DNA from 2 places in the Lactobacillus sp. ESL0684 genome. Region 1 is predicted to be linked to the other one. Evidence: predicted binding sites of a transcription regulator. Region 1 holds the regulator's gene; the other holds the start of a gene.
What was found. The regulator LexA, encoded in region 1, represses DNA repair genes until DNA is damaged. The targets are predictions, from matches to a motif close to CNAACANNTGTTNG.
Positions count from the first base shown of each region.

Region 2: the regulator LexA is predicted to act here: its motif matches at 2,256-2,269, upstream of recA (recombinase RecA).

Region 1 is NZ_CP113941.1:786,105-790,546, reverse strand. Features, by position in the region: gene OZX56_RS03735 (ABC transporter transmembrane domain-containing protein) at 1-1,521, opposite strand, end outside; gene OZX56_RS03730 (YneF family protein) at 1,589-1,807, opposite strand; gene OZX56_RS03725 (DUF896 domain-containing protein) at 1,878-2,126, opposite strand; gene lexA (transcriptional repressor LexA) at 2,272-2,928, shown strand; gene OZX56_RS03715 (nucleoside phosphorylase) at 3,193-3,957, opposite strand; gene rplS (50S ribosomal protein L19) at 4,056-4,403, opposite strand.
Region 2 is NZ_CP113941.1:1,264,312-1,268,753, reverse strand. Features, by position in the region: gene OZX56_RS06135 (ABC transporter permease) at 1-607, shown strand, start outside; gene OZX56_RS06130 (osmoprotectant ABC transporter substrate-binding protein) at 664-1,557, shown strand; gene OZX56_RS06125 (ABC transporter permease) at 1,558-2,217, shown strand; gene recA (recombinase RecA) at 2,338-3,447, shown strand; gene rny (ribonuclease Y) at 3,573-4,442, shown strand, end outside.

The DNA.
Region 1 (4,442 bases):
TGCTGATAATGCATCATCCAATACCAAGATTTGGCTCTGCTTAAGCAATGCCCTAGCAATTGCCAAGCGCTGCTTTTGCCCACCAGACAAGGAAATCCCATTTTCACCGACCAAGGTTTGATAGCCATGCGGCATTTGCAAAATATCCTCATTCAAATCACTTTTTTGGGCAGCCAAAGTAACTTCAGAATCTGCGGCATCAATTTGAGAAAAAGCAATATTCTTTTGAATACTAGTTGAAAACAAGTAATTATCTTGTGGGACATAAGCAATTTGTCTTAATAAAGTATTCAATGGAATTTGCCGAATATCATGACCATTTAGAGTGATTTGACCATCATATTGATCAAATTCACGCAGCAGTAGCTGAATAATCGTTGTTTTACCTGCTCCAACCTTGCCAACCAAACCTAAAGTTTGTCCAGTCTTTAGTGTGAAATCAATGTCATGTAGTACTGGCAATTGCGGTTCATCAGGATAGGCAAATGTCTTAATTTGATATTTCAAGTCACCAGCAATGGCGACTTCATCCAAATCCTGGTCGGCATGTTGATCCGTAATTTGCGGCTGCTCATCCAGTAACTTTTCTATGCGATCATAACTAGCACTGCCACGTTCTAAAATGTTAAATAGATAGCCAATCGCAAACATTGGCCAAACCATGTTGCCAATGTAAGCAATAAAGGAAACCAATTGACCGATTGACAGAACTTTATTGGTTACTAATAGACCACCATAAATAATCGTAATGGTGTAAGTTAGCCCGATAATAATTGTACCTAAAGGGTCAAACAATGAATCCCACTTAAAAACCTTTTTATTAATCTTGATAGTATCGTCAACCAATTGTCCAAATGTGGCAGTATCTTCCTTACCCTGACCAAAGGTCTTAAGTACTTTCATTCCCGAAACTGACTCTTGAGTCTTATTATTTAGCCATGAAAAAGCCGCCTGTGATTCATCAAACGCATCATGCAGATGAAGCCCTAATTTCCAAGCGCCCCAAGCCAAAAATGGTAGTGGCAAGATCGCTACTAACGTCAAGCGCCAATCAACAAATACGACCATTGCTACTATTGTCGACAATCCCATGATCAGCGAATCTACCAAAGTTAAAACGCCTTCACCAGCTACATCTTGAACTGCCGAAACATCATTAGTAGCATGCGCCATTAAATCACCTGTGCGATGACGTTGGTAAAAAGTGCGATCCATCACCATAAAGTGCTGGAATAATTTTGACCGTAATTGGCGTTCAAGCTCTGCTGCGCCGCCCCAAATTTGCTTACGCCAAAAATAGCGGAAAACATATAACAAAATTGATGCGACAATAATTGCCAAAATCAATCCTGCATATTTTGACCAAGTAATAAAGCCTCGATTCAATTGATCAGACATCAATCCTAAAATACGGGGCGGTACTAAATTGGCCACAGACGTCAAAGCCAAAAAAGTAATCCCGACTATGTAGCGCCTTTTTTCCTTCTTAAAAAACCAACCTAATTTAAAAAATATACCCATTTTTATCCCAAAATTCTAAATAAAAAAGACGGAGATAACCCCCGTCTTTTGCCCACATCCAGCAAGTTTAGTTGTTTTGATGCTTCATCATGTTCATCACCTGGTTAACCTTCTTAGCTGAAGGTTTTTGTCCCATTTGCGACATCATAGCAACAATCATGTCCTCACTGATTGGCGGATTATCTTTAAAATACTTCTTCATATATGATCGCGCACCATAAAAGCCACCAATTAGTCCTACTAATAAGGCAACGATAATTAATACGATTGCTAATGCCAAATTCATAAAAATATACACCTCAATTTTTCTCAATATCTCTATTCTACCTAAACTCTGTGCAAAGTTAAAGACAAAATTAATCTTTTCTTAAACCTTTTGCCCGTTGCGCTTTTTTCGCCTTCTCAGAAGTAACTTCATGACCATCTTTATCGACGATAACCAAATCTTCAACTTCTTGCTTAAATCCTGCCCGAAAGTTTTTAATAAATTGCTGGTGTAAACTTTGGCGTTCCTGCTCTTCTGCTTGAGTCAATCCTTGAGTCTTTTTCTTATGATATAATTCGTTGATACGTGCAGTTATTGCCTGTTCGTTTTGCTTAGTCATCTTAATCGCATCCTTTCTTAAAAAGTCTACCGTATTTACTTACAGAAAAAAAGGTAAAACACTCAGAACATTCGTTTGTGCTAGCATTCTTTTTTTGTTAAAATAAATTTAGTAAATGTTCCATTTAGATATTGGAGGTTAACAAATGCCAAACGCAAACGAAACGGACCATCAACATGATCGCAGGTACAAAGATTACCGCCAACTAGAAATCTTACAGTATATTTATCAAACCATTCAGGATCGCGGTTTTGCCCCAACAGTGCGTGAAATTTGCGCAGCAATGAGCCTTTCTTCAACCTCAACGGTTCATGCTCACCTATCTCATCTTGAACAAAAGGGCTTAATTACTAAGGATGCTAGTAAACCGCGAACCCTTGAAGTTACGACCTTAGGGAAAGAAAAATTGGGCATTAAGCCAACTGAAATTCCAGTTGTTGGTGAAGTGACTGCTGGGCAACCAATTCTAGCGGTCGAAACCATCGATGATTACTTTCCTTTGCCGCCCGATTTAGAAAGTGATGCTGGCGATTTATTCATGCTTAGGGTCAAAGGCGAAAGTATGATTAATGTTGGTATATTAGACGGCGACAATATCATTGTTCGTAAACAAAGTACTGCCATTAATGGTGAAATTGTCGTCGCAATGACTGAAGATGAAGAAGCAACAGTCAAACGATTTTATAAAGAAAAAGATCATTACCGCTTGCAACCAGAAAATGATAATATGGCGCCAATTATTTTGCCAAAGGTTAAAATTCTCGGTAAGGTTGTCGGCTTATATCGCAACAAAATTAATTAGATTTCATCATAAAATGACTAGAATAAAAAAATATTCTAGTCATTTTTTAGTATATTAAGATAATAAACTTGATTAACTTTAACTTGATTACTAATTGGGTTCTCAGTTAATTTTTCTTTCCACATTTATTAAGCTTATGCAGTTCACAAACTTTTCTATGTTATTTTGTGATAAAAGCCGGCTTAGCAACAATAATATTTAATTTTGTGAATTATGCTATCGTTTCACGTAGGTTTCACAGTCATATTTTTCACAAGGTTTAATTTACAATTCACGTAAGATGTTAGCTGCTAGTGTTAGCGAATTTCCATGTGCCATTCGTCCCCAATTACGATCATCGTGTTGCTCAAGATTGGCTAGCGAATCAGCGGTAAATAAGATTTGTGCAAAATCAACTTCTCGAAAGCGTGCACAAGCCGCTAATGCAGCGCACTCCATTTCTACGCACGCCGCACCAAGCTTTTTTACTTGCTGTACTTTATCCTTAGTTTCCCGAAAGAAACCATCAGTTGTCCAAGTTATGACTTCTTTTACTTTTAAACCATTTTGAATCATTAATTGTTCAACTCGCGTTAAATACTTGGAGCGCAAATCAATCATGTTAGCTGCTGGTTGATAGTGAAAAGAAGTTCCCTCATCTCTAATGGCTTTAACTGGCACCATAAAATAGTTTTCGGGCAAATTAGTTAACGCTCCTGCTGAACCAATTGCCAAAACTTGCTTGACACCGTAACTAATTAGCCAGTCAAGCAGTTCTACAGCCGCCGACGCACCAATCTTTGCCTGACAAAAGGTAACTTTTTCATTCTCAAGTTGCACTTCATAAATTGGAGTTTCCCCTTCAAAACAGTCAAAATGTCCGATTTTTTGATGCGAATAATTATTTAAAAATTGCGCAATTGCTTCATTAGTAATAAAAGCGAATAGTAATTTAGCAGGAAACTGGTAATTTTGTTCTGCCACTTCGTGATCCGGTTCAAGAATTGCACTCTGACTAGCATCAAAATCTAGTAAAAAAAGTTTATCCATATTATTGACCTCATATAATTTTGTATTGCCAATAAGTTTACCATAAACCACAAAAAAAGAACCATCCGCTTACGGATGATTCTTTTTCATACTTCGAATTAACGACGTCTTTCTGCAATTCTAGCAGATTTACCATGACGATCACGCAAGTAGTATAGCTTGGCACGACGTACACGACCGTGACGTACGACTTCAACCTTGGCTACTCGTGGGTCGTTTACCGGGAAGGTACGTTCAACACCAACACCAGAAGCAATCTTACGTACTGTATAAGTTGCAGCAATTCCTGCACCCTTACGCTTGATTACTACTCCCTCAAACAACTGAATACGTTCATGGGTACCTTCAAGAACACGCACGTGAACTCTAACAGTATCACCTGCACGAAAATCAGGAATGTCATCACGAATTTGATCTTTAGTCAACTCTTGAATTAATGGATTCATTATAGCTTCTCCTTCTGCGGTGTTCATTAGCGCAACCTG
Region 2 (4,442 bases), 480 kb from region 1:
TTCTGAATTAATTGAAAAGACCTGGGAACAAATTTATCTTTCAGCTATTTCACTAGGCTTGGGTGTCCTAGTAGCTGTTCCTTTGGGAGTAATCCTTTCCCGTTTTCCAAAAACTGCTAATGTCGTGATGAATATTGCTAGTATGCTACAAACGATTCCTGCATTGGCTTTGCTTGCTTTGATGTTACCGATTTTTGGAATTGGGAAGCTGCCATCGATTGTCGCTTTGTTCATTTATAGTTTGATGCCCATCTTGCGTAATACATATATTGGTATGAAAGGCGTTGATGCTAATGTGATCGATTCAGCAAAGGGATTGGGAATGACCAACTTTCAATCGATTATGAAAGTTGAAGTTCCATTGGCAATGCCTGTAATCATGTCAGGAATTAGGTTGTCAGCAATTTATGTAATTGCGTGGTCAACGTTAGCATCCTATATTGGTGCAGGCGGACTAGGAGACTTAATCTTTAATGGCTTGAATCTGTTCCAGCCCGATTTAATCATTGGTGGGACTGTTCCAGTAATCTTACTGGCAATTTTGACAGATTATTTGCTTGGAAAGGTTGAGGCTAAATTAACCCCAGCAACCCAGAAGAGTAACTAAAGGAGGCAAACGACATGAAGAAAAAAATAATTCGTTGGCTAACTTTATTAGGAATAATGCTGGTTACTGTATTTAGTAGTGGTTGTAGTTTACCTGGCCTGGGCTCGGCACAGGGTGGAGCAGACAGCGTTCGCATAGCTTCTTTGAATACTACTGAGTCACAGGTATTGGCCAACATCATTTCGGAATTAGTTAAACATGAAACCAATTACCAAACAGAAATTGTTGATAATTTAGGTTCTGCACCATTAATGCATCAGGCACTGGTGCGCAATGATGCGGATATTCAGGCTGCCTCTTATACTGGTACAGAGTTGACAACTAATTTGAATTTGCCACCAACTAAAAACGCTAAGAAAGCTACTCAAACTGTCAGGCGAGAAGTTAAGCAGCGTTATGATCAGACAGACTTTCCCTCATATGGCTATGAAAACCTGTTTGCTTTTATGGTAACCCAAAAGGATGCTAAAAAATATAAGTTAGAAACAGTCTCTGATCTTAGCAAAGTTGCGGATAAGTTTAAGTTTGGGGTAGATAGTAATTGGATTAATCGTAAAGGTGATGGCTATCAGGCTTTCCAGCAATATTATCATATGAGCTTTGCACAAGCATATCCGATGCAGATTGGGTTAGTGTATTCGGCCTTAGCTAGTGGAAAAATGAATGTTGTCTTAGGTTATTCAACTGATGGTCGTGTTGACAGTTATCACTTGAAGCAATTAAAAGATAATCGGCACTTTTTCCCACCATATGAAGCTTCAATGATTGTTAATAATTCGCTTTTGCGTAAGCATCCTGAATTAAAGCCATTGTTGCACCGACTTGATGGCAAGATTGATGTACATACAATGCGGAGTTTGAATTATCAGGTTGATGATCAGCTGCTGGAGCCCAAAGTTGTTGCCCAGAAGTTCTTAAAGAAAAATAATTATTTCCGAGGTGATAAATAAATGTCACATTTAAATACTTTTCAGCAATTGCTGTATTATTATAATCACAATGGAATGTATGTTTTAGAACAATTTACCCGGCACTTTTTAGTGTCAATTTATGGGGTTTTGTTTGCGGCAATTGTGGGAATACCAATTGGTATTTTTATTGCACGCAATCATAAGTTAGGCAATTTTGTCATTAGTGTTGCTAACGTTATTCAAACTATTCCGTCATTGGCGCTACTTTCAATCATTATGATTGGCATGGGCTTGGGAGTTAATACGGTGATTGTCACAGTATTCTTGTATTCGCTATTACCAATTATTAAAAATACATATACTGGCATGCGAAATGTTGATCGTAATATCATTGATTCTGGACGCGGCATGGGTATGACTAATTGGCAAATTTTGTATATGGTCAAACTGCCATTGTCTCTATCGATTATTTTGGCTGGTATTCGAAATGCATTAGTTTTAGCAATCGGAATTACTGCGATTGGTGCCTTTGTTGGAGCTGGAGGTTTAGGTGATATTATTATTCGCGGAACTAATGCAACTAATGGTAGTGCAATTATTTTAGCAGGTGCGATTCCGACTGCATTAATGGCGATTATCTCTGATACTATTTTGAATTTCTTACAAAAATTTTTGGAAAGAAAAACAACGAAAAAATAAGTTGCGGCTTTTGCGTATTTAAGAATGAGTAAAGACGTTAAACGTTCGTTCGGTTTTTTCTTGCAAAATTAACATAAATCAACGTATAATTAATGAGTATTAATAGAGGAGGAAAACTGCTTGGCCAAAGATGAAAAACAGACTGCATTGGATAATGCACTCAAAAAGATTGAAAAAAATTTTGGTAAAGGTGCCGTAATGCGGATGGGTGATAAGGCGAATACCAAGATTTCGACTATCCCAACTGGTTCGTTAGCTCTTGATGCAGCTCTTGGTGTTGGAGGTTATCCACGCGGAAGGATAATTGAAGCATATGGTCCTGAGTCTTCAGGTAAGACAACAGTAGCTTTACATGCAGTTGCTGAAGTTCAAAAGCGCGGGGGTACTGCAGCTTATATTGATGCTGAAAATGCCATGGATCCAGCTTATGCTGAAGCTTTAGGGGTGGATGTTGATTCCTTGATTTTATCACAGCCTAATACTGGTGAAGAAGGACTCCAAATTGCTGATACTTTAATTGCTAGTGGGGCAATTGACATCTTAGTTGTCGACTCAGTTGCAGCACTAGTTCCGCAAGCCGAAATCGATGGAGAAATGGGCGATAGCCATGTTGGTTTGCAAGCTCGACTAATGAGTCAGGCCTTACGTAAACTTTCTGGTAATATTAACAAGACTAAGACTATTGCTATCTTTATTAACCAAATTCGTGAAAAAGTTGGTATTATGTTTGGTAATCCTGAAACCACACCAGGTGGTCGTGCATTAAAATTCTATGCTACTATTAGGTTAGAAATTAGACGAGCAGAAAAGATTAAGCAAACAGGCGGCGATATTACTGGTAATCGCGTTAAAATTAAAGTGGTTAAGAACAAGGTTGCTCCGCCGTTTAAAGTTGCTGAAGTTGACATGATGTATGGTCAAGGGATTTCTCAAAGTGGGGAGTTACTTGATATGGCAGCTGAAAAGGATATTATTGCTAAAGCTGGTTCATGGTATTCTTACAATAATGATCGAATAGGTCAGGGACGTGAAAATGCTAAGAAGTATTTAGAAGAGCATACTGATGTCTATACTGAAGTTGAACAAAAAGTAAGGCAAGCCTATGGAATTGATGAAGACTCAATTGCAGAACGTGAAGATCCTGAAAAGGTAAAAGCCAAAACTGCCAAAGATGAGACTTCTGTCAAGGAGGCTGCTAAGTCAGAAGAAACCACCAAAAAAAGCAAATAAAATAGAAGAAATTGATCTTGACTTAGGAATTTAGGTCAAGGTTTTTTTCTTGTTGATTGACAGTTGCAATTTGGTTCTTTATTATTAATATTGTGTGAATAATCTGAAAAAAGGCGATAGTAATCATGACAAACACAATTTTGATTCCCGTCGCGGTTGCAATTATTTCAATTTTAGTTGGTTATGGCATTGGCTACGCAATTCGGAAGAATTGGTGGGAAAAGCAAACTCAAAATGCTCAACAAGATGCAAACCATATTTTAAGCGATGCAAAGGCGCAAGTAGCTACTGCCAAAGCAGAAGTTAATGCGCAAAAGCAGGCAGCAGATGCTCTCAAGCAAAGTGCTCAAAATACTAAAAAAGAAAAAATTCTTGAAGCTCAAGAACAAATTCAGGATTATCGACAAAAAGTTGAAGACGAGTTAAATGTTAAACGGGATGCTGTGGCGCGTGACCGTAACCGTCTGAAACAGCGTGAAGATACCTTCAACCACAAAAATTCTTTGTTGAAAGAGCAAGAAAATGAGCTCAATCAACAGGCAAAGCAACTAACTAAACAATCTGAGCAACTGAAACAACAGGCTCAGGCAGCAGATGAATTAATTCAAAAGAGACAGCAAAAGTTGTATGAAGTAGCCAATTTAGATGAAGAACAAGCTAAGAAGCTGGTGTTAAGCCATCTATCTGATAAGTTGGTTAAAGAGCAAGCAGAAATGATTAAGGATAGCAATGAGGAAGTCCAGGCTAAAGCTGATCATTATGCTCGTCAAGTAATTATTGATGCAATTCAAAGTAGTTCTGCAGATACAGTTGCTGAGACAACAGTATCTGTGGTTGATTTACCTAATGAAGAAATGAAAGGGCGAATTATTGGCCGTGAGGGGCGTAATATTCGTTCTTTTGAGGCTTTAACTGGTGTGGATTTAATTATTGATGATACACCCAAAGTTGTTACTTTAAGTGGTTTTGATGCGATTAGGCGCGAAATTGCTAAG